Regions from separate parts of the Chitinophaga sp. G7 BAM 1005 genome, predicted to be linked through region 1. Evidence: riboswitches for the same ligand, from Rfam matches in the RefSeq annotation. Region 1 holds a riboswitch; the other holds the start of a gene.
What was found. Region 1 has a riboswitch for cobalamin ahead of metE (5-methyltetrahydropteroyltriglutamate--homocysteine S-methyltransferase). Riboswitches for the same ligand answer to the same signal wherever they lie in the genome.

Region 1 (11,733 bases):
ACGGTCGTCGTTAGCTGCAAAAGTATTCCAGAAGTACCAGGTTAAAGCGAAATACTGCCATCTGTCGGTTACCTGTGGGTTGTTGATAGGGCCGAAGTGGTTCATGATTTCAACGGCATCTACCAATGGATCGGCGAGGGCGCTGAAAATACTTTCCTGGCACCATTTGTTTTTCTCTGCAAATAACCCGGCGTAGCTTGGATACAGTCCGTAGCCGAGCTTCATGATTTCGGTGGTAAGATCCAGTGCTTTCTGCCATTCATGTTCACGCATGTACAGTTTGCAGAGTAAGGACATGGCGGCGCCTTTGGTAGCACGGCCAATATCGTTGGAGCTGTAGATGGCGTTGTTTAAATAGTTGACAGGAAGATGGGCCGCCGCAAATTCCAGGTCGCTGATGATCATTTTATTGATCTCTGCTACCGGTGTGGTAGGCAATGATGCTTCATAATCCGGCTGGGCCACATTCTTTGCTACCGTTTCTTCCGTTACTACTATTACCGGCCCGAAAGCATCTGTGAGATCCACATATCCCAGTGCGCGCAGGAAGCGGAGTTCCGCGGAGAACTGGTCTTTTTGCGCATCTGTGATGCTGGTCATTTTAGGAATATAGTATAAAGATATGTTGGCATCTGCCACCAGTTTGTACTGGTGCTGCCAGGCAAAGGCAAGATAGGTATTGGCGGGCGCCCACTGGCAATCAGACATCAGGCCCACATCTCCGCCGGAGCTGGCGTGGCCTACATCGGTAGTCAGATCTGAAATGGTTACCTGGAAGCCTGCATAATACATCCATGCATCCGATCTGCCGCTTGGTTGTTTGAGTCTTGAATAAACGCCGTTCACAGCAGCTTTGGCATCACTCAATGTGAGGAAGGCGTTGGCGTCTGTGAGATAACTGTATACTTTTGGTTCCACCTCTTTTTTGCACGAACTGGCGCCGAGCAGCAAGGTGGCTAATGCGATATATGCGTATTTCATTTGTTCCGGAATTTACAGGTTAAAAATTCAATTTAAGACCCGCGGTAAAGGTGCGGTAAGCAGGGAAGGCAGTGTAATCCAATCCTGATGAAAGGTTGGCGTTGCTGCCGCTGCTATTGAGATTGCTGTTTACCTCAGGGTCCGATCCTGTATATTTAGTAATCGTGAATAAGTTTTGTACGGAGCCATATACTTTAATGCCTCTCAGGCTTTTCAGGAAAGTTTTGGCAACCGGGATATTATAACCGAGCATCAGCATTTTACAACGCAGGTAAGAGGCGTTTTCCACAAAGCGGGAGTTCATCATGCCGCCATAAGCAATGGCATATCCATCTCTTGGAATATCGGTGTTTTCGTTGTTGGTAGTCCACCGGTTCAGCGCCGCTTTACCCGGACCGGATTCCAGCACAAGACCGGTACCGTTATACAGGCTGTAGTCCAGTGCGCCCTGCAGGAAGATGTTCAGTTCAAAACCTTTATAGGCAAAGTTGTTATTGATACCATAGATATAATGCGGGTTGGCATTGCCGAGATAAGTGCGGTCGTTGGCATCAATAATGCCATCCGGTTTTCCACCGGGACCACTGATATCCTTGAATTTAGGATCGCCTGCTTTTGAATTTGGTTGTGCCGGATGCGCTTCACCGGTTTTTATCACGCCATCATAAACATAACCATAAAAAGTACTCAGCTCCCTTCCCGGTTCCAGTTTGGTGAAGTCCATACCACGACCGCCATACAGGTTAGCCGTTTGTGTAATGATATAAGGACGGCCGCCCAGGTCCAGGCAGTTTTGTTTGTTGTAGGCAATGTTCACCGTCGTATTCCAGGTGAATGCGTGATTGATGATATTCTCTGTAGTAACGGATAATTCAACGCCCTTATTTTCAATGCTGCCGGCATTCACGGTTTGTACCGCAAAACCGTTCCAGTCGCCGATAGGCATGTCAAAGATCAGCCTGTTGGTTTTTTTCCGGTAGTAATCGATGGTAGCGGAAACGCGGTTGTTGAAAAAGCCCATGTCAATACCCAGATCCAGTTGCGCGGTGCTTTCCCATTGCAGGTCTGCATTAGCTAAACGGGTGGCAACAATGCCACCATAACTGTCGCTGCCTTGTCCAAGCGACACATTGGTAGGCCCGAACGTGGGCATGTAAATATAGTCACCGATCCTGTCGTTACCGGTAACACCGTAACCACCTCTTACTTTCAGGTTGGAAAAGATGTTCAGGTTTTTGATGAATTCTTCTTCACCAGCTCTCCAGGCAAGGGAGCCCGATGGGAAAATACCAAAACGGGTGTTACCCCCAAACCTGGAAGATCCATCCCGGCGCACTGTAAAAGTAGCCAGGTATTTATCTTTCAGGGAATAGTTTATCCTGCCATAGGCGGATGCCATCTTAGAGGGAATCAGGTTGCTGGTACTGGATAAACGCTCTGTACCTGCTTCCAGGTTCTTGTACAGAAATGCGTCTGTACTGAACTTCTGTACCAGTGAATAATGTTTCTCGGTTTTATCAGACTGGTAAGATACCCCTGCCACTACGTTGAGAGAGTGGATGGCGTTAAATACTTTCCTGTAAGTGAAGTAGGCTTCTACCAGGTTACGCGTGATGGCTATGTCATTTAAGCTGGCTTTGCCCTGTACTTTTTCACCGTCTACCAGGTCGCGCGGAAGATAAGTGCCTTCTTTGGTAGTGGTGTATTCTGTACCGCCATTTACCCGGAAGTTAAGGCCGTCCATAATCTGGTAGTCCGCATATGCATTAATATTCACCTTGTTTTCAAACCGGTCGTTGGTAGGGGCCATTAACCAGGCCAGCGGGTTGTCTCTTCCCTTGAACCGGGCATAGGTGCCATCCTCATTATACACGGGGATGGCCGGTGAAGCGGTGAGTACGCCATACATTACGTTAGAGGGTACAATGTTACCATCGTAAGTTTTGAAATTGGTATAAGCGTGTGAGGCATATACGCTGGCTCCTGTTTTAAACCGTGCTGCGAACTGCTTATCGTAATTGAGTCTTACAGAATATCTTTCAAAAGAAGTATTTTTCAGCGCACCATCCTGTTTGAAGTAGCTGCCTGATAAGGCTACCCTGTCTTCCGGGGTACCGCCGCTTACACTCAGGTTATGGCTTTGCACCATTCCGGGCCGTGTGGTTAATTTAAACCAGTCGTTATCCCGGCCACTGGCCAGGTCGGCCGCGGTATAGAAGGCCGGCTGTCCTTTTTCAATGGCTTTGGCATTGGTGACCTGCATATTTTCCAGGCCATTCATTTTGTCGTATTCTTTGATGATCCTTTGGGTACCGTAGTAGCCATCATACTGAATGGCCGCCCTGCCGCTTTTACCTCTTTTGGTGGTGATCATCACTACGCCGTTGGCGCCGCGGGCGCCGTAGATGGCGGTGGAAGATGCATCTTTCAGGATCTGTATATCGTCGATATCATTCGGGTTGATGTCTTTCCCGGTTTCGGAAGGGAAGCCATCTACCACGTATAATGGTTCGTTGGTGGATTTGATGGAGTTGCCGCCACGGATGCGCACAATGGTTTGTCCGCCCGGCGCAGCGTTCGACTGGCTCACCTGCACCCCTGCGGCGCGGCCCTGGATGGCCTGGGCAGCGTTGCTGGTTACACCGCCGAGGTTCATCTGGTCGCTGGATATGGAGCTGACAGAACCTGTCAGGTCTTTCTTTTTGGTAGTACCATAACCCACAACCACTACGTCGGTGAGGTTAGATACTTCTTCAGAAAGCGTTACTTTAAAGTTGGTGGTTTTACCATCAAACTTTACGGACCAGGCTTTAAAACCCACCATAGAAATTTCCAGCGTTTCACCGGGATTGGCATTGATCTTAAAGGTGCCGTCGGTGCCGGTAACCGTACCGAGTTTGGTGCCTTTTACCGTAACGGTAGCACCGGGTAAAGGCTGGCCTTTGTCGGTGGTAACCACGCCATGTACCTCGATAGGCGGCGGTGGCGTAGTGGCCGGCTGTATGGCCGGTTTTGTTTTTACAATGATAGCGCCGCCTTCAATACTGTACGTGAGGGGCTGATTACGCATGAAAATATTCAACGCATCATTTACAGGCATATTGCTCACCGTGATATTGGCCCTGCCGCTTTTTTCCAGCAAGGCTTCATCTGCCAGGATATTGAGGCCGGTTTGTTTATTGATTTCCCGGAAAACCTCTTTGGCGGTAGCATTTTTCATTGAAAGGCTTACTACCTGGTTCTGGCTGCTGGCTACGCTCACCTGTGCCGTGGTGGCGAAACATAGCAGGGCCAGGAACTGACTGACCTTTAGATGTTTGGTTGGACGCCGGTTGTGCTTACACCGGGAACTGGCAATAGTACGTAATTGCATACTTGTGCTGAGTTTTAATTGAGAGAATGGTTTGGTTGTGCTATCTGTTTTAATAAATTACCATGACAGCTCCGTCATGCTGGTTGATATGATTGTTCACCTGCGGGCGTTAATCGCCCTGTACAATCAGTTTTTTTCCTTCTAAACGATAATTGACATTGTTGGCATTCAACATTTTTAAAACATTCACCAGGCTGCTGCTGCGGCTGATCATCCCAAAAAATTTCCTGGGCTTTATGTGACCTTCGTATACAATCTCCACGTCGTACCAGTGGGAAAACTGCCGCAATACAGTAGTAAGGTCTGTGCTCTCGAACTGGAAGTATCCTTCTTTCCAGGCTATTATTTCTGCGGTATTTACACCGGTTACTCTTTTTACATTTCCATTAGGGCTCACCTGCGATTGTTCGCCCGGCGCCAGTTGTATGCTGCCTTTTTTACTGTTTATTTTCACTGCACCCTGCAGCAGGGTAGTATTGATAGTGGCTTCGTCGGCGTAGGAGTTGATATTGAAATTTGTTCCCAGTACATCCACGGTCATCTGGTTTACCTGGATGCGGAAAGGGCGGTGCGCATCATGTGCAATTTCAAAATACGCTTCACCGGTAAGCTCAATGCGGCGTTCATCGCCTGAAAAAGTAGCCGGGAAGCGGATCGAAGAGGCGGCGTTCAGCCATATCCTGCTGCCATCGGCCAGTACCAGCGGATAGGTTTCCCCTGCCGCTGTAGTTAATGTATTATAGATAGGGGCGCTGCCGGCGCCTTTTGTTTTTACGTATACCAGTTGTCCGCCCTGGTTGTGGATAGCGCTGTTGCCCTGCTGCGCCAGTTGCTGAATCCCGGCGCTGTCCAGCACTATTTTTTCCCCGTTGGCCAGGGTGAGTACCGCTTTATGCTGACCAGGCGCTGCTGCTGCCGGCGTTACTTTTTTCGCTACCGTGGCTACCGGAGCGGCTGGCTGCCGGAAATAATAAACAGCCGGGATGGCGAGCCCAATGATCACGGCTGCCGCGGCGGCAAGTTTAAACGGACCAACATTCCTCCGGGTGGGAGGCATGGATATTACCGGGGCGCCCTGGATATGCTGTAACAGCTCTTTCCTGACCCTGTCGCCGGGCTCGCGGAAGTTGGAGCTGCTATCCGGTTTTACCTGCCGGAATGCCGCCTGCATTTCGTCCAGGAGTATGCGGCCGGAAGCGTCGTCCCGGAGATAGTCCATCAGCTCAAGGGCTTCCTGCGGACTACAGGTCCGTTGTTGCCAGCGTTGCAGCAATAACCGGTAATATTCGTTGTTCCTTTCGGTGGGCATATATATACTATCCCAAAAAAAGAAGATAGGGTGGTCCGGGGAAAAAAAAATTATCTGGAGGAGTCGAGGAGGATCCCTGAAACCAGTAACAGGGGGAGAATACCATCTGTATTGGTATAGAAGAAAAACTTAATACTTTTCATGGCCAGCACCATATGTTCTTTTACCGTATTACGGGAGATGCCCAGTTCTACGGCTACTTCTTCATAGCTTTTGCTTTCTTCGCGGCATAGCCTGAATACTTTTTGGCGCTGAGGGGGCAATTGTGCGATGGCTTTATGCAGTAAAGATTCGTATTGTTTCCATAATAAGGCGGTATCCGCATCTTCCGTTTGCTGCTGTAGTTCCTGCATTACCTGTAAACGGAGAGCTGCGTCGGCGCTGATCTTCTTCATCAGCTTAAATACATGATTCCGGGTAATACGGTACAGATAACCACTGAACGATAATTCAGGGTTGATCCGCTCCCTAATCTCCCAGATCTTTATAAACACTTCCTGCAGTGCATCTTCGGCCAGTTCCGGGATATTGATGAAGTGGAGAATATACGTGTAAAGTGAAGGGTAGTACTGGTCATATAAGGCGATATATGCTTCAGTATCCCCTTGCTGCAGTCGTTGCAGCAGAACCGCTTCTTCATTGCTCACTGGATGCTCGATTTGATGACTAAAGTAAGCAATTGGCGGAAAATTTCTGCAAAAATTTAGGGATCGCCTTCGGCGATGGAAATTGTCTTGGAACAGGATTAGGCTGATTATACTGATTAGTTTGATTTGATTTTTTTTGATTTATAAAGGATTAAGGGAGATAGAAGCGGATATATTAGCTTTTATCTCCCTCAGGAAAATCTAAAAAAAATCCAAAAGTAAAAATCAAGTTAATCAGTATAATCAGCCTAATCCTGTTCCAAGACAATTTCCATCGCCGAAGGCGATCTAAGAAAACGCCGGTGCATACTCCGCCGCAAAGGAGGAGAAGCTCCGCGCCGGCTTACCGGTTACGTCCATTACTGCTGTAGAAACGGCTGCCGCTTCGCCGCGGGCGTAATGGGCATAGTCTTCAATAAGTCCTTCGGCCTGCCAGGCGGGAAACCCTGCGTGCAAGAGAGCGGGCAGCAGTTCTGCTCCGGTAACGTTGATGTAGCGGATAGTGCGTCCCAGCGCATGCGACAGACTTTCCGCCAGTGCGGCATGGGTGAGCGGTTGTGGCCCGGTAATATCGTAGGTTTTGCCTTCATGCCCGTTGGTGGTGAGGGCGGCAGCCGCAACGGCGGCAATGTCGCGGGTGTCTACCACGCTGATGGGAGCGTTGCCGGCGGTGGCAAAGAATTTATTTTGCGCGGCAATTATTTCGCGGAAACCCAGTAGCCCCTGCATAAATAAATTGGGTCGCAGGAAAGTATAGGCCATGCCGGATAAGCGGATCTCTGCTTCTACCGTGGCATGGTACCGTAGAAAACGTACGGGCGATTGCGCGGCAGCATGCAGCTGCGAGAGCTTTACGATATGTGGCAACCCGCTTTTTACGGCAGCGGCTACAAAATTACTTTGCAGTTTTTCGGCTTCTTCAGAAGAATTGGTGAGCAGGAAAGCTTTCTCTATGCCTTTCAGTGCAAGGGCCAAACTGTTTGCATCGTTGAAATTGCCGGTTACTATTTCAGCGCCGGGTAAGGCGGCGATAGTGTTTGCGTTATGGTCTGTTGTCCGCACCATTGCGCGGAAGGAAACGCCCTGTGCGGATAAATGTTTGGCCAGTGTAGTACCAATGTGCCCGGTAGCGCCGGTAATCAGGATATTTGCCTGTTTCATAGCTGTTTGTTTTTATGATGTAAAACTCGGCTTTCCGCCAGGCAGGAAATTGTAAGAAAACGAAACGGATTTGATAGTTGCGGGGATTTACTATCTTCGCCCCCGGTTCTTTATGTATTACTAATCGAAGCAAATAATGGTTCCCGCTGAAAAGCGGGATTAAAAGGGAACTGTGTGTAAATCACAGGCTGTCCCGCAACTGTAAGCTTCCGGCAGCATAATATGCTGCAACTGGTAAATAATATGCCACTGTTCCGGCCAGGAATGGGAAGGCGTTTACCAGCGGAATAAGCCAGGAGACCTGCCTTTATTTCACTTTGACAATGCTTTCGGGGATTGAAGCGTGTCAGGTTTCGGTATCGGTAATTATTAAGAACAGGCGTATGCATGATTACATCATGCGCTTGTTCCTGTATGTATACCATGCCTTCTCCTTCCGTATCTATCTTCTCAAAAACATTGCTGTACTATATAAAAGAGCGTGAACGTCATGTATCACCTTTTAAACAATCAGTAATGATTATCCACAACTTAGGCTATCCGAGGATAGGTAGCCAGCGTGAATTGAAAAAAGCCTGCGAAAGCTACTGGACAGGCAAAATTACCCTCGATGAATTACAGGCAACCGCCCGTAATATCCGTTTACAAAACTGGGCGTTGCAGCAACAGGAAGGGATCGACTGGATTCCCTGCAATGATTTTTCCTTTTACGACCAGGTGCTGGACACTACCCTGATGGTGGGCGCCGTGCCGCAGCGCTATCGTGCATTACAGGAAAAAAAGATCCACGAAACAGACCTGCTTTTTGCAATGGCGCGTGGTTACCAGCGCGATGGCGACGATATCACTGCAATGGAAATGACGAAATGGTTTGATACCAACTATCACTATATCGTTCCCGAATTCACAGCCGATCAAACATTTCATTTCTTCTCCCGCAAAGTAACCGACCAGTTCCTCGAAGCAAAAAAAGAAAACTATGCTGCCAAGCCGGTGATCCTCGGCCCGGTATCTTTCCTGTTACTCGGAAAAGAGAAAACTGCGGGCTTTAACCGTTTATCGCTGATTGGTAAACTGCTGCCGGTATACCTGGAGGTGCTGTCGCAGCTTACCAAAGCCGGCGCTGAAGTAGTGCAGCTCGATGAACCCTGCCTGTCGCTCGACCTGGATGAAGCAACCCTGCAGGTATTTACCGATACTTATGCGCAAATTCACGCGGCATTCCCGCAACTGCATATCCTCCTGGCTTCTTATTTTGAATGCTATGGAAAAAATCTGCCGGTGGCGCTGGCATTGCCGGTGCAAACATTGCATCTCGACCTCGTACGTTGCCCATTGCAACTGGATGATATCCTGGCAACAGCGATCGCCCATACTTCTTTACACCTCTCGCTGGGCGTAGTGGATGGCAGGAATATCTGGAAGAATGATTATACACGATCTTTACAGCAGATACAAAAGGCAGTAAGCGCGTTGGGAAAAAAACGTATCGCCATTGCTCCTTCCTGCTCATTGCTGCATGTGCCATGCGACCTTGATAACGAAACGGCCCTTTCTCCCGAAATTAAAAACTGGATGGCCTTTGCCAAACAGAAATTGCAGGAGCTGAAAGACCTGCGTGATATCGTGAACGGCAATACCGCGTTGCTGGATACCAACAAAGCGGCTATCCATAGCAGGGCCACGTCGCCACTCATTCACCGGAAGGAGGTGAAAGACCGGGTAGCGGCATTTACCGCCGCAGATGCACGCAGGAACAGCATGTTCCCGGTACGTCAAAACATCCAGCAGCAACAGTTTGGGCTCCCGCTGTTCCCTACTACCACCATCGGCTCTTTCCCGCAAACAGACGATATCCGGCAGTTAAGGGCGCGCCTGAAAAAAGGAGAGCTGACTACCGAACAGTATGAAGCCGCCATTGAGAAAGCCACCATAGACGTGATCCGCTGGCAGGAAGAAATTGGCCTGGATGTATTGGTACATGGCGAATTTGAGCGGAACGATATGGTGGAGTATTTCGGAGAACAACTGCAGGGATTCCTCTTTACAAAAAATGGCTGGGTACAGAGTTACGGCAGCCGTTGTGTAAAACCACCGGTTATTTTTGGAGATGTAAGTCGCCCGGCAAACATGACCGTGCGCTGGAGCAGCTTTGCACAGGCGCATACCAACAAGCTGATGAAAGGCATGCTCACCGGTCCCGTTACCATTTTGCAATGGTCTTTTGTGAGAGATGACCAGCCGCGTTCCACCACCGCCAACCAGATTGCATGGGCGATCCGCGACGAAGTAGTGGCATTGGAACAGGCAGGCATTAAAGTGATCCAGATAGATGAACCGGCTATCCGGGAAGGCTTACCTTTGCGTAAAGAGAACCGCGCAGCCTACCTGGAATGGGCAGTACAGGCGTTTCGTATTTCCGCCAGCGGCGTTAGGGATGAAACGCAGATTCATACACACATGTGTTACAGTGAATTTAATGATATCATTGAGCATATTGCCGCGATGGATGCAGATGTGATTACCATCGAAACTTCCCGTTCGCAGATGGAGCTACTGGATGCCTTTGCTGATTTTAAATATCCTAACGAGATAGGACCCGGCGTATACGACATTCATTCTCCCCGCCAGCCGTCTGCGGAAGAAATGATTTCACTGCTGGAGAAAGCCGCTGTTACGCTGCCAGCCAGGAACCTGTGGGTAAACCCGGATTGCGGTTTGAAAACCCGTAAATGGCCGGAAACAAAAGTGGCATTGTCGAATATGGTCCGGGCAGCGGAAGTGATGCGGGAGAAAGCATCTTTGTAAAAAAGAAAAACAGTACAAACATGACTATAGAAGAAAAAATTCTTCATTCGGAAACCCGGATCTTTAAAGCCGTATTTCCCAGTACTACCAACCATTACGATACGTTATTCGGCGGTACCGCTATGTCGCTCATGGATGAAGTAGCGTTTATTACTGCTACCCGTTTTGCACGTAAAAAAATGGTGACGGTATCTTCCGGGAAAATAGATTTTAACCGGCCCATTCCGGCAGGCACCATCGTGGAGCTGATCGGAAAAATAACCGAAGTAGGCAATACCAGTGTTAAAGTGTTGGTAGAAATATACATTGAAGAAATGTATTCCTATTCACGGGAAAAGGCTATCACGGGTACTTTTAGCCTGGTGGCCATTGGGGAGGATAAGCAACCGGTAAGCGTGAAGTAGTCAAAGAAGAAGAGGGGTGATACAGTTTAGCTGATCACCCCTCTTTGTGTTAATCATGGATACTATTCAAGGTTAAGATCTTTTACGCCCAGTACTTCTGTGGAAATTTCGCCTAACCATCCGGCTTCTGCGCGGATAGCCGTATGTACTTTTATAAAGTTGATTCCTTTCAGCACCACCGGTTTGCCGGTTTTATCTACTGCCCAGTCCAGTTTTATTTTTGCATCACTATCATCATTCGCGAGGTTATCTGCATAACCCCAGGAGAAAGCGGGTGAAACATAGTAAGGAGAGAACGGATCGCTGGAAGTATTTTTGATGTTGAGATCTGTTAGTTTTGTGCCGGTAAAAGTGATGCTGTCGCCTTTCCACTGCGGGTAATACGACTGATCATGAAATACATTTTTTGAGAGATAACCGGTGTGCCCCTGGTTGTCTTTCCAGCGGATATACTCTGTATCGCTGGTATACGGATCATCCGGATTGGTGACCCTGTCTTTTGTTTCGTCAGGTTTATAGTAAGTGACCTGGTAGTTCTTTACCGTTTTGGAGCTGTTGTATTCCGAACCGGCAATTTCGTACCATTCATCATCAGGTAAGCCGTTTTTATTGGCATCTGCAGATACGGAGATAACGCCGGGTTCTGCAAACTGGTTGAAAGCATTGCCTAATACGATGAAAGAATATTCGCCGGGTACATTTTTGATGGTATGGTCAAAGCCCATCACTACATAGCCGCCGAACCCGCCGAGGGAAATCATATTTTCCTTCCCTAAAGCCGCCAGTGCGTAATCCGCCATTTGTTTGGCAGAATCGCCTTGCTTCCATAGGGGCAGTTCATTGGTAAATTGTCCGGGCGCGGGGAAGTATTCAAAAACTTTAGTCACCTTATTGAGGAAAGGACCGGTGGGTTCCGGATCTTCTATGGGTGGCGTTACGTCTTTATCCTTGGAACAACTGCTTACCATAACAGCGATGAACGTGGCTGCGAGTAGAAATTTACTTTTCATTTGTATAGATTTAGTTGGTTATGATTATTTGGTTGCAGAA
Region 2 (11,733 bases), 160 kb from region 1:
TTTGATGCAGCTGCCAGTTTATTTGGGGCTTATCAGAAAGATCTTCTTGACAAAATGCTGCAAACAGCGGCAGAAGCTAAACAGAAATATTATGAAACCGGGGAATATGAAACCGCACCTATTTTTGGTGGAATGCCTTTGCCCCCACCTGATAGTGCGTCAAAAGCGATGAAAGACGCATATGGGTATTATTTCCTTAGAGCCGGGCAAGATAAGTGCCCTAACTATTCTCCTGATTATCCCACTGTAGGTTTGCCTGTTGATCCGGCAAGGGTATTTATGAACCAGGCAAAGTATTTTACTACGCCATTTTTGGTTATTGCGGGAAGCGAAGCATTTACACATGACATGGACAGAGAGGTATATGAAATGGCGGCGGGAGAAAAGGAATGGGTGGTCATAGAAGGGGCATCACACATGGATTTGTATGATATTGACAAATTCCTTGATCCTGCAATGGATAAGGTTGATGAGTTTTTCAAGAAGCATTAGGTGCGTACAGTAGGATTGCTAAAATAGTGCAATCCTACTTTATAGTATTAAATCTTAATCTGATAGAATTCATTTAATGAAATTAATAGGTAAATATGAACAATCGGAAAATCTGGTTTGTGACAGGTGCTTCAAAAGGGATGGGCTTGCTACTCACAAAATTATTATTGGAGAAAGGTAACAAGGTTGCAGCAACGTCAAGAGATTCAAATTTATTAAAGTCAAACATTGGCATAGAAAGTGACCATTTTTTACCACTTGGATTGGATATTACAAATAGCGAAGATGTTAAAGAGGCAATTAATCAAACAATCCAATATTTTGGAGGGCTGGATGTTGCTGTTAATAATGCGGGATTTTCATTTATTGGCAGTTTGGAAGAATTAACAGATGAAGAATTCAGAAAAGCTTTAGATGTAAATTTGTTCGGAACGGTAAATGTGATTAGGGCTTCGATGACACAATTCAGAAAACAGCGTTCCGGGCGAATAATAAATGTAGCCTCCGCTGCCGGGTATTGCGCTGGTCCGAATATCGGTAGCTACGTAGCATCTAAATTTGCAATGGTTGGCCTCACAGAGGCATTGGCTTTAGAAGCGAAACATCTTAACATTAAGCCTACAGTGGTATTACCGGGGTCTTTCAGGACTAATTTTTTAGATGAAGGTTCTTTGAATTATGCAAGGAATCCTATTACTGACTATGAAAGTGCAAGTACATATAGTAGTTACGCAGAAAGAGCTGGAAAGCAGCCCGGTGATCCGGAAAAACTGGTTGCAGAACTGGTAAATCTGGTCGAGATGGAAAATCCTCCGGTTCATTTAATATTGGGACCTGACAGCTTTAAAATGATCATGGATAAAAGAGCACGGGATTTGAAAGAGTTTGAGGCCTTTAAAAAGATATCATTATCTACAGATTTAGAAATAAATTAACTGGAGTAATATTGTATTCTGCAAATACCCAATCAATATGAAAACAGAGAAGCCTTACCATATCAAATCAATATCAGAATATCATGACTTATTAGGTGTGGAAAAGCCACAGCATCCTTTAATTAGTTTGATTAACCATGAAGATATTAAGAATTATTCTGAGGAGAAATTAAGAAGCAAAACCTATGATTTCTATACTATCAGCAGGAAAATAAATTATACCGGTACGATGAGGTATGGACAGCATTACTATGATTTTCAGGAAGGTGCAATGGTTTTCCACGGACCTAATCAGGTCATTGTTTCTGAACTCGCAGACAACGTGAACTTACAAGGTTGGACAATGCTAATACACCCGGATTTTATAAGGGCTTATTCTTTGGCCGCAAAGATTACTCAGTTTGGCTTTTTTTCTTATGCTGTACATGAAGCTCTTCACCTCTCCGACAAAGAAGCAACAATTATTGAAGAAGTAATGGACACTATCCGAAAAGAATACAGTTCGAGGATAGACGTTTATAGTCAAGACATACTTATCTCACAAATTGAGTTGCTGTTGAATTATTGTAACCGGTTCTACAACCGGCAGTTTATAACAAGGAAAACGGCAAACAGTGAATTGCTTATCAACTTTGAAAAGTTGATGAATGATTATTTTGAGGGAAATAATCTTTCGTCAAAAGGAATACCTTCCGTCCAGTATTTTTCCACCGAACTGAATATGTCTGCCAATTATCTGAGTGATATGCTTAGAAGCCTTACGGGTCAAAGCACACAACAGCATATCCACGATAAACTAATTGAAAAAGCCAAATATATCCTGACCTCTACCAATATGACGGTCAGTGAAATTGCTTATGAATTGGGTTTTGAATATCCGCAGTCTTTTAGTAAGCTTTTTAAGAAACAAACGAATATTACACCGCTGGAATTCCGTCAGTCATTTAACTAAATGTGAGTATCACATTTTGTACCGGCTTATTTGAGTGCTAAATAGCTTAAATCGGACAGCGTTACAGCCATTAGGTTTAAAGGTTAACTTCTGGTTAGGTAATCTGAGGGCGTTTCGGGTAATTAAATCATTTTATGAATAAAACTATTTTTATCACAGGATCATCTACAGGACTTGGCAGAGCAACAGCGATATTATTTGCATCCAAAGGTTGGAATGTAATTGCAACGATGAGAACTCCGGAAAAAGAGGAAGAATTATCTAAGAAAGAGAATGTATTGGTTACTAAATTAGATGTGCTGGATATAGAATCTATACAACAGGCGGTGCACGATGGAATCCAAAAATTTGGAACTATAGATGTTCTTTTGAACAATGCGGGCTATGGAGCTTACGGAGCTTTAGAGACGTTTTCTAAGGAAAAAATTCAAAGGCAATTCAATACTAATGTAATCGGGCTTTTAGATGTAACAAAAGCCATTCTCCCTCACTTCCGCAAAAACAAAAAAGGACTTATCATTAATATTTCATCGGCCGGGGGTAGAATGGCATTTCCTTTAGGAACGCTTTATCACGGAACAAAATATGCTGTAGAGGGCATTTCAGAAGCATTGCTTTATGAGGTTGAACAATTTGGAGCTAAAGTAAAAATCATTGAGCCGGGTATCATTGCTACAGACTTTGGAGGAAGATCCTTTGATTTTTGTAACGATGAAAGTATACAAGAATATCAACCTATGGTAAGCGCTTTAATGAGTGCAATGCCTGAAATGTCCAAAAGCGCCTTATCTGCTGATGCAGTTGCACAGTTTATTTTTGAAACCTCAACTGACGGCAAAAATCAACTGAGGTACGTGATTGGACAAGACGCTAGAATGCTTTTGTCGAAAAGACAAAAGATGGAAGATGAAACTTTTATGAACAACATAAAAACACAATTCGGAATTTAAAATGCAAGTAATAGCAGGACTGCCAGGTTCAATTCTAAATAATGGAAGGGCTATTTATGAAATGGGAGCTGTTGGAACTGCAATAGGAAAAATTGTAGTCGATAGAATTGTGGGAAAAATTAGCTATGATAAGAATTCTGATGGTTTTATTACATCGGGAGGGTTAAGGCAGGAAAATTTCAACTTGAGTATGCCGGTAAATTAAACTCCTATTTGTCAGTACTTGATTTGAATAAACCTATATGTATCAGTTCCTTTGAGCTTTCTGAAATTATACCAGATCATTTGAAAACTCAACTACCTACTATTGAGGAGATGGAAAGGGAATTAATGGATAAATAATTGGGAAGCAATGAAACTAAAAGCGCTGGCTTTATTACAAAGCTTCAAAAGGAGAAGAGGGGTGTCTTAAAAGTAATTTAAAGGCACCCTCTCTTTATTTCATTATCTACTCATGAAATACAGGCATGGCTGGGAAATACCATCCGTTGTAAGTGAGCGTTTTTTTCAGTGTGGCGGTAGTGGCGTCATACATCAGCACCCTGTTCACATCTCCGGTGAAAGAGCCGTTCAGCGTGGTCATTACCAGTTCATTTTTATCCTTGTTATACGCAGCGCCGGCGCCGTAGAAATATTGTCCGGAAGGCAGGGTGATAAAAGGAGATGCAAGCGATGCTGTGTTGCCAATGATATAGCGGTACAATTGGGTGCCACCGGCAAAACCATTGTTGCGCACAATGTAAACAGCATTCTCTGTAGTGGAGGCAGTGATAGCCGCATGGCGCCACGCTCCCCACGGAGACGATACCGTGAAAGGCAGTTTCACGGCAGTGCGCGCCAACGTAGCGGGGTCTATGCGGATCAGGGAATCGGAGTTGGTAGCATATACGCCGCCATCTTTGCCGGCAGCAAAGGCCAGGTTAGCCGCGCCGAATTTCTTTACTACAGCGTACGTGGTGCTGTTTAAAGCAACAATACCATCTGTTTGGGACAACACAAAAATATAGCTGCCGGCTTTTAACATATCACCGGTGTAACCGGCTACACCGGTTACTTTAGCGCCTACTGCAAGGGAAGGTAACGTAACGGGGTATACGCCATTACCTGCACTCAGCAGTCCGCGGGTGGCATCCACACCAATAAAGGCATGACCATCATTACCAGGCAGGGTAGTGATGCGGCCGGTTTCCACGAGGCTGCCTGCATCTGTTACTACCAGTGGTCCACCGGCTTTTACAACAATATACATTTTGCCGTTGAATACAGTGGCATACTGCAGCGTATTGGAAGGGCCGCCCAATGCGCCTGTGGGGTTTTCTGCATGATAAATGTCGGGAACAAGACTATCGCCGCTGTAGGAGTAGAAGTGCAGGTCGCCGGTGCCGTGACCAAACCATCCTTCGTTAGCAATAAAGAATCCATTGCCGTATTTACCGGCGATTATTGATGCCGTAACGCTGCCGGTACCAGCTTCGTTGGTGCGTTGGCGTTCGAGAGGCTGTAATGCATCATCTTTTTGACAGGAAGCAACAAACAGCATTAATGCTGCAGAGAGAAAGGATAATAACTGTTTTTTCATATTTATTGTTTTGTTAAGAAAATACAATGCACTTTTCTCCGGGGTAAAAACCCTGGAAGAATGATCATAATACCGGTTATCCTCCCGGCATCACGCCTAAGGCTAAACGAAAAAAATAACAGCGCATAAATGGCTGGCAGGCCTACATTCATGGCATTTCACCCGAAAGCGTTGAATGATCAATTACAAAAGGCAGGTCTTCTGGCTTACCTGCTTTTCCGGGACCTTCCCATCTGCCGGGCAGGCAGACAGTGGTATGGAGTTCATCCGGAAAAACAATTTATCTGACGATAAATGCAGGATTACAGCTACGGGGATAGCTCCGGTTTTACACCGGATTCCCTTTTAATCCGCCGCGGGCGGAACCAAATGCGGAGGCAAACCTACGGTAATTAGGCATAAATGCCAAAATGAAGTGGTGGGGAGTGTTTCAAGGGGTGGGTTACCCCATTATGCCCTCTTTGGCCCGTATGTGGCCCCTTTATGGCCCGTATGTGGCCCCAATAAAAAAGCGTGATACCAATATTGAATCGCATCACGCTTTAGTAAAAAGTATTTATATAAAACTTATCCTTTCATCTGCCACGCTTTTGTTTTCGTAAACGCCCTTAATCCCTGGTGTGATAACGTTGCGCCAAAACCTGAATGCTTCCTGCCTGCCCACGGCAATCCCGCTGTAACCCGATCGCAGCAATTCCAGTAGCCGGTGCCTGCATTTACCTGTGAAAGGATTTCCTGCGCACGTTCTCCATTGGAGGAGTATACAGAAGCCGTGAGTCCGTACTCGGTATCGTTCATCAGTTCGATGGCTTCTTTATCACTGGTTACTTTCATGATGCCTATTACTGGTCCAAAGCTTTCTTCCTGCATAATTTTCATGTTGTGATCCACATCTGTGAGGATGGTGGGCTCAAAGAAGTTGCCTTCATGCACAATGATATGGCCGCCAAGTTTCAGGGTGGCGCCTTTTGCGCGCGCTTCCAGTACCTGGTTTTCGAGTACTTTTAATTGTTCTTTCCTGGTGATGGCGCCAAAGTATACGCCGTCGTCTGTGGGCAATCCCAGTTTCCAGGATTTAACCGCCTTTACAAATTCGGCTACATATTCGTCGTATACTTTTTCATGTACGTAGATGCGTTCTACAGCGCAGCAGCTCTGGCCGTTGTTATAAAAGGCGCCATCGGCAGTTGCTGCGGCTACTGCTGCAATATCTTCGATATCGTCTGTTACATAAAGCGGATCTTTTCCGCCAAGTTCAAGTTGACAGGGCAACATCCTGGACGCTACTTTTTCATAGATGTATTTACCGGTTTTATAGGAGCCGGTAAAGAAATAGCCATCTACGCGAAGATCCATCAGGTTTTCACCGGTAGCTTTTCCACCAATGGCTATTTTGAAAGCATTTTGTTCAAGACCGGCGTAATAGAAAAGTTTCTCTATTTCCATACCCGTGAGGGTAGCGTATTCCGAGGGTTTATACAATACGGTGTTACCGGCCAGCAGTGCAGGAATAAAAACGTTTACGCCTACCAGGTACGGATAGTTCCAGGCAGAGATATTGCAGATAACCCCAAGTGGTTCGTAAGAGATTTTTTCTTTTAGTGTATCCGTATTAGTTACCCATTCGTCCGACAGATATTTCTCTGCATTTTCCAGCATCCAGTTGATCCGGGTTACGGCGCCGTTGATTTCATTGCGTGATTGCTGCAATGGTTTTCCTGATTCGGAAGTAAGTATGCCCGCCAGTTTCTCTACTCTCTTTTCCAGCTGCTGGTTGAACCGGGCAATCACTTTGATACGCTCTGCCAGTGGTTTAGCCGACCAGTGGGCAAATGCCAGCCGGAGTAATGCGGTTTTCTCAACTACTCTTGCCAGTGAATCTTCTCTGAGAACGGCGAGGGTTTGTGCGGTGGCAGGATTAAAGATTCTCATTTCGTATGGTTTCTAACTGCTTGAAGAAATTGTGTTTTGATTTGTTGGGAGAGCGGATTGCTTTCTTTCTCCGGCATTCTTTCCGGATGCCATTGCACGCAAAGCATAAATCCTTTACCGGTTTTATCTTTGAATTCAATACCCTCAATCATTTCATCGCTGGTATCGGAGGTGGCGCTCACCATAATATTATTCCCCAGCTTAGCCGGATGGATTCCCTGGTGATGCGCACTGTTCACCTGTCCTTTTTCCTGGCCGGTAACGGCGTACAGCAAGGAATCTTTCCGGATATTTACCCCATGTATTTTATCGCTGGTATCTTTTTTATGAATTTTGTTGGCGGCTTCGCCGATGTCTTCATATACTTTTCCGCCTTCGAGTATATTGATGTATTGTAATCCGCGGCAGATGCCCAACACAGGCAGCTGTTGCTGTTGGGAGTACTCATAGATGCGTTTTTCAAAGGCATCCCTTTCGGGCAAAAATTCATGTGGCTGATGCGGATAGTTTTCAGCGCCGCCATACAGCGAAGGAATTACATCCACACCACCGGTAAGCACCAGGCCATCGCAGGTATAAATATCTTCCACATTATTACGCAGAAAGGAAAGGATCACCACTTCGAGGTCATCGCCCAGGTCTTCGGGTGTAAACCAGTTTTCATAATTGGCGGAGCTGGCTTCCGTGTAGCTGATCCCTATCTTTTTCTTCATGGTCTATAGCGCGTTTAGGTACAACTGTTTGAAATCTTCCCGGGTAACCGGTTTCGGGTTATTGGGATGGGCAAAATCGGCGAGTGCCAGGTCGGCCAGCGTTTCCACGTGTGCATCCGTAACGCCGATATCGCGGAGATGATGCGGGATGTTTATTTTTGAATTAAGATCAAAAAGATATTGTACCACTGCTTCGCCGGTTTCTTCTTTTAACTCCAGGGTTCTGGCGATGCGGCGGAATTTATCTTCAAATCCTGCAATATTAAATTGCATGCCATAAGGAATATTTACCGCATTGGCGAGGCCGTGATGCGTATCCAGCAGGGAGGAGAGGGGATGCGCAAGGGAATGCACCACACCCAGTCCTTTCTGAAAAGCGATGGCGCCCATCATAGAAGCCATGAGCATGTTGCTCCTGCTTTCCATATCCGGTTTGTTGGTGGCTTTTTCCAGTGAGTTTTTAATGAGATAGATACCTTCCAGGGCAATGCCATCGCATAAGGGATGTGGATTTTTTGCCAGGAATGCTTCCATGTTGTGGGTTAAAGCGTCCATGCCGGTGGCGGCGGTGATAAACGGGGGCAGGTCTATCGTGAGGGCCGGGTCTGCAAATACAATCTTCGCCATCAGTTTGGGCGAAAACAGTATTTTCTTCTGATGGGTTTCATCGTCGGCAATGATGGCGCTTCTGCCTACTTCGCTGCCGGTGCCGGCGGTAGTAGGTACGGTAATAAAATGAGGGACATCATTGGTCACATAAATATCGCCGCCTACGAGGTCGTCGTATTTAAAAAGATCTTCCCGGTGATTTACCCGCAGCACAATGGCGCGTGCCACATCCAGTGCGGCGCCCCCGCCAATACCGATGATACTGTCGCGTTGCGTATGATCCCAGAGATCAGTGCCTTTATACACATCGCTCTTCACGGGGTTTTTGTGGATGTCGCTGAATACTTCCACGGAAATATGATGTGCCTGCAGATCATTCACGATCGATTTAAAAAATGATAATCCTGCTATCGTTGGATCGGTAACGATCATAGGCCGTGATAACCCGTTTTTCTGTAACCAGGCCGGCAGCTCGCTGATTACGCCTGCGCCAAAACGGATGGTGGTAGGAAAATTATACTGAAATGCCATATGCTGATGCTTAGATGATTTCAAAATATCTTTTAAGTTCCCAATCGGTCACTGCTTTGGCATATTGCCGCCACTCCCATTCCCTGGTTAACGTAAAGTGTTCCACAAAAGATTCGCCAAAGAGTTCTTTTGCGAGGGCCGATTCCTTCATTTGTTGGGTGGCCACATGAAGGTTCTGTGGTAATACACCATTCGAGGTGTCTTTGTACCCATTACCGGTGGTTAATTTTTTTTCAAGGACCAATTTATTTTTCACACCGTACAATCCGGCAGCCAAACAGGCGGCCAGTGCGAGGTAGGGATTGGTATCTGAACCCACTACCCTTGTTTCCAGGCGGGTGGCCCTTTTATCGCACGGTAAAGCCCGTAATGCCACTGTTCTGTTATCTATGCCCCAGGTGAGCGTGGTAGGAGCCCAGGCGCCTTCTACCAGCCGTTTATAGCTGTTGATAGTGGGCGCTATCATGGGTAATATAAAAGGTAAACAATGCAGCTGACCGGCAATGTAACTTTTCATGACGGCACTCATTTTATATTCGTCGTTTTCGTCGTAAAATAAATTCTGTTTGCTGCCGGCATCCCAGAGGCTCTGGTGCACATGCCCGCTGCAGCCTGGCAAACTTTCATGGATCTTAGCCATGAAGGTAGCCATTACGCCGTGTTTGTATGCGATCTCTTTTACCGCGGTTTTAAAGAGTATGGCCTGGTCGGCCGCCTGTAAAACCGTACCATACTTAATGGCTGCTTCGTATACACCCGGACCTGTTTCCGTATGTAATCCTTCTACCGGTATATCAAATTTTACCAGTTGCTCAAACAGGCTGCTCATATACTCATTCTTTAACGCGCTGCGCAGGATGGAATAACCAAACATGCCGGGCGATAAAGGTGTAAGGTCGCGGAACTGTTTCTGGTGGACCGTATCGGGTGTTTCCGTAAAGTTAAACCATTCAAATTCCTGGGAGAAATATGGCAGGAAACCGCTTTTTTCCGCATCCGCGAGTACTTTCTTCAGGAGTTGCCGCGGACAGGTGTATACCGGTGCATTGTCTGCCTGTACAAAATCTCCCAGGAAAAAAGGTACGTCATTTTCCCAGGGAATTTTACGGAAGGTACCCAGGTCAATTTTTACCTGCGCATCGGGATAACCGGTATGCCAGCCGGTATATTTCACATTGTCGTACACGACATCGCTCATGTCCCAGCCAAAGGTAACATCGCAGAAGCCCATCCTGCTTTCTGTTACAGACGCAAATTTTTCTGCTGCAATATATTTCCCTCTCAATACACCGTCGATGTCCGCTACCGCTACTTTTACCTTACCCGACGGATGGGTTTTTACATACGTTAATATTTCGGAAGTTGTCATGTGTGAGCAGGTTTAAAGATTTTGTACAACAAAAAAGAAACGGCCAGCAGGGAAAAATAGATCAGGCCAAGTGCGAGGTTGAAGATAAACATCGCAACAATGGATATGGTGGCAATCACCAGTGCAATCACCGGGAAGGCAGGGTAGAAGGCCACCCGGAAAGGCCGTGGCAGATCAGGCTCCTGTCTTCTCAAAATAATAATAGACACCATTGAAATGATATACAAAGTGAGCGCGCCGAAAACGGATACGATAATGATTTCGGAAGTTTTCCCAGAAAGCAGTGCCAGTATCCCGATCACCATATTGGCAAGCAGCGCATTGGCGGGCGTATGAAACCGTGGTGAAATTTTACCGAGAGCAGCGGGGAGGTTGTGTACCCTGCCCATCTCGTAGGAAGAGCGCCCGGCGGCGAGGATCAATCCGTGAAAGGAAGCCACCAGCCCAAATAATCCTACCGTGATGAGCAGGTGATACATGGGGTGATTGCTCCCGGTAATTTTTGCCAGCGCCAGCGGAAGGGGTGAATCGGAGGTTTCCCCGCTTATCCCGTTTTTATATACAATCGCCTCCCATCCGGCGATGCCGGTGGCGGAAATAAATATCAGGATACAAAGAATAGCCAGCGTGAGGATGGCCCATCCGAAACCTTTGCTGATATCGCGCTGGGGATTTTTGGTTTCTTCGGCTACGTTGGCAATGCCTTCAATACCCAGGAAAAACCAGATGGCAAAGGGGATCGCGGCAAAAGCGCCGCCCCACCCGTTGGGCAATGCGTTGTTGGTAAGGTGAACTGCCTGGAATTTCGGAAACGACAAACCGGCGAAGAGCAACAGTTCTCCCACCGCAAAAATGGTGACGATCACCTCGAAGGAAGCCGCTGCCTTTACACCATAAACATTCAACCCGGTAAAGACAAAATAGATGGCAATGGCGCTGGTAAGGATCGGTACCTGCGGGAAAAAAGCGTTGAAATAAGCGCCGATGGCGAATGCAATGGCAGGCGGCGCCAAAATAAATTCAATGACCTGGGCTATCCCGGCAATAAAGCCGATGTTTTTTCCCATTGCCCTGTTTGCATAGTCAAAAACTCCTCCTGCTTTGGGGATGGCGCAGGCCAGTTCAGCATAGCTGAAAGTAAACGTTACATACATCACCATGATCACAAGTGTGGCAATGGCCATACCTCCTGTACCGCCCTTTTCAAGGCCAAGATTCCAACCAAAATACATCCCTGAAATAACGTACCCTACTCCAAGTCCCCACAACATAAAGGGAGTCAGTGTTTTCTTTAAGCCCTTGTTTTGTGTCATTTGAAAGATCTCTATTGCGTGTATGTGTAATATAATATAAATTAAAATATTATTTTACTACAGGGTCTACGTAAAAAATTAAAACGGGCCGGATATCTTTACCACATGAAACTGATGGCAAACGGACGTGCATGGATGGAAACAGAGGAAGGCCCTTTTTTCGGTTACGGGAGAATTGAGCTGTTGCAGAAGATCAGTGAGCCTGGGTCTTTGAGAAAGGCCGCTACGGAAATGAAAGGGAGTGCGTCTAATAATATATATTATTAGCTTAATGTTATTGGGCCAGGTGTTGTGGTTAAATTCTTTCCCGCCCGTTTAGCGTTGCTATTATTACCTTTGACTCCAAGTTAATCGCTTT

Region 2: it holds a riboswitch for cobalamin, as region 1 does, so the genes downstream of both, ACMXI2_RS03970 (DUF5074 domain-containing protein) here and metE (5-methyltetrahydropteroyltriglutamate--homocysteine S-methyltransferase) in region 1, are expected to answer to the same signal.

What each region holds. Positions count from the first base shown of each region.
Region 1 is NZ_CP181478.1:1,159,538-1,171,270, forward strand. Features, by position in the region: gene ACMXI2_RS04645 (RagB/SusD family nutrient uptake outer membrane protein) at 1-981, opposite strand, end outside; gene ACMXI2_RS04650 (TonB-dependent receptor) at 1,001-4,354, opposite strand; gene ACMXI2_RS04655 (FecR family protein) at 4,464-5,663, opposite strand; gene ACMXI2_RS04660 (RNA polymerase sigma factor) at 5,714-6,310, opposite strand; gene ACMXI2_RS04665 (SDR family oxidoreductase) at 6,599-7,471, opposite strand; cobalamin riboswitch at 7,592-7,794, shown strand; gene metE (5-methyltetrahydropteroyltriglutamate--homocysteine S-methyltransferase) at 7,859-10,279, shown strand; gene ACMXI2_RS04675 (acyl-CoA thioesterase) at 10,300-10,683, shown strand; gene ACMXI2_RS04680 (hypothetical protein) at 10,746-11,693, opposite strand; gene ACMXI2_RS04685 (YncE family protein) at 11,718-11,733, opposite strand, start outside.
Region 2 is NZ_CP181478.1:996,623-1,008,355, forward strand. Features, by position in the region: gene ACMXI2_RS03945 (alpha/beta hydrolase) at 1-492, shown strand, start outside; gene ACMXI2_RS03950 (SDR family NAD(P)-dependent oxidoreductase) at 588-1,427, shown strand; gene ACMXI2_RS03955 (helix-turn-helix domain-containing protein) at 1,465-2,379, shown strand; gene ACMXI2_RS03960 (SDR family oxidoreductase) at 2,514-3,329, shown strand; gene ACMXI2_RS03965 (hypothetical protein) at 3,331-3,534, shown strand; gene ACMXI2_RS03970 (DUF5074 domain-containing protein) at 3,778-4,908, opposite strand; cobalamin riboswitch at 5,083-5,293, opposite strand; gene ACMXI2_RS03975 (aldehyde dehydrogenase family protein) at 5,476-6,840, opposite strand; gene ACMXI2_RS03980 (gamma-glutamyl-gamma-aminobutyrate hydrolase family protein) at 6,837-7,553, opposite strand; gene ACMXI2_RS03985 (iron-containing alcohol dehydrogenase) at 7,557-8,693, opposite strand; gene ACMXI2_RS03990 (glutamine synthetase family protein) at 8,704-10,062, opposite strand; gene eat (ethanolamine permease) at 10,059-11,375, opposite strand.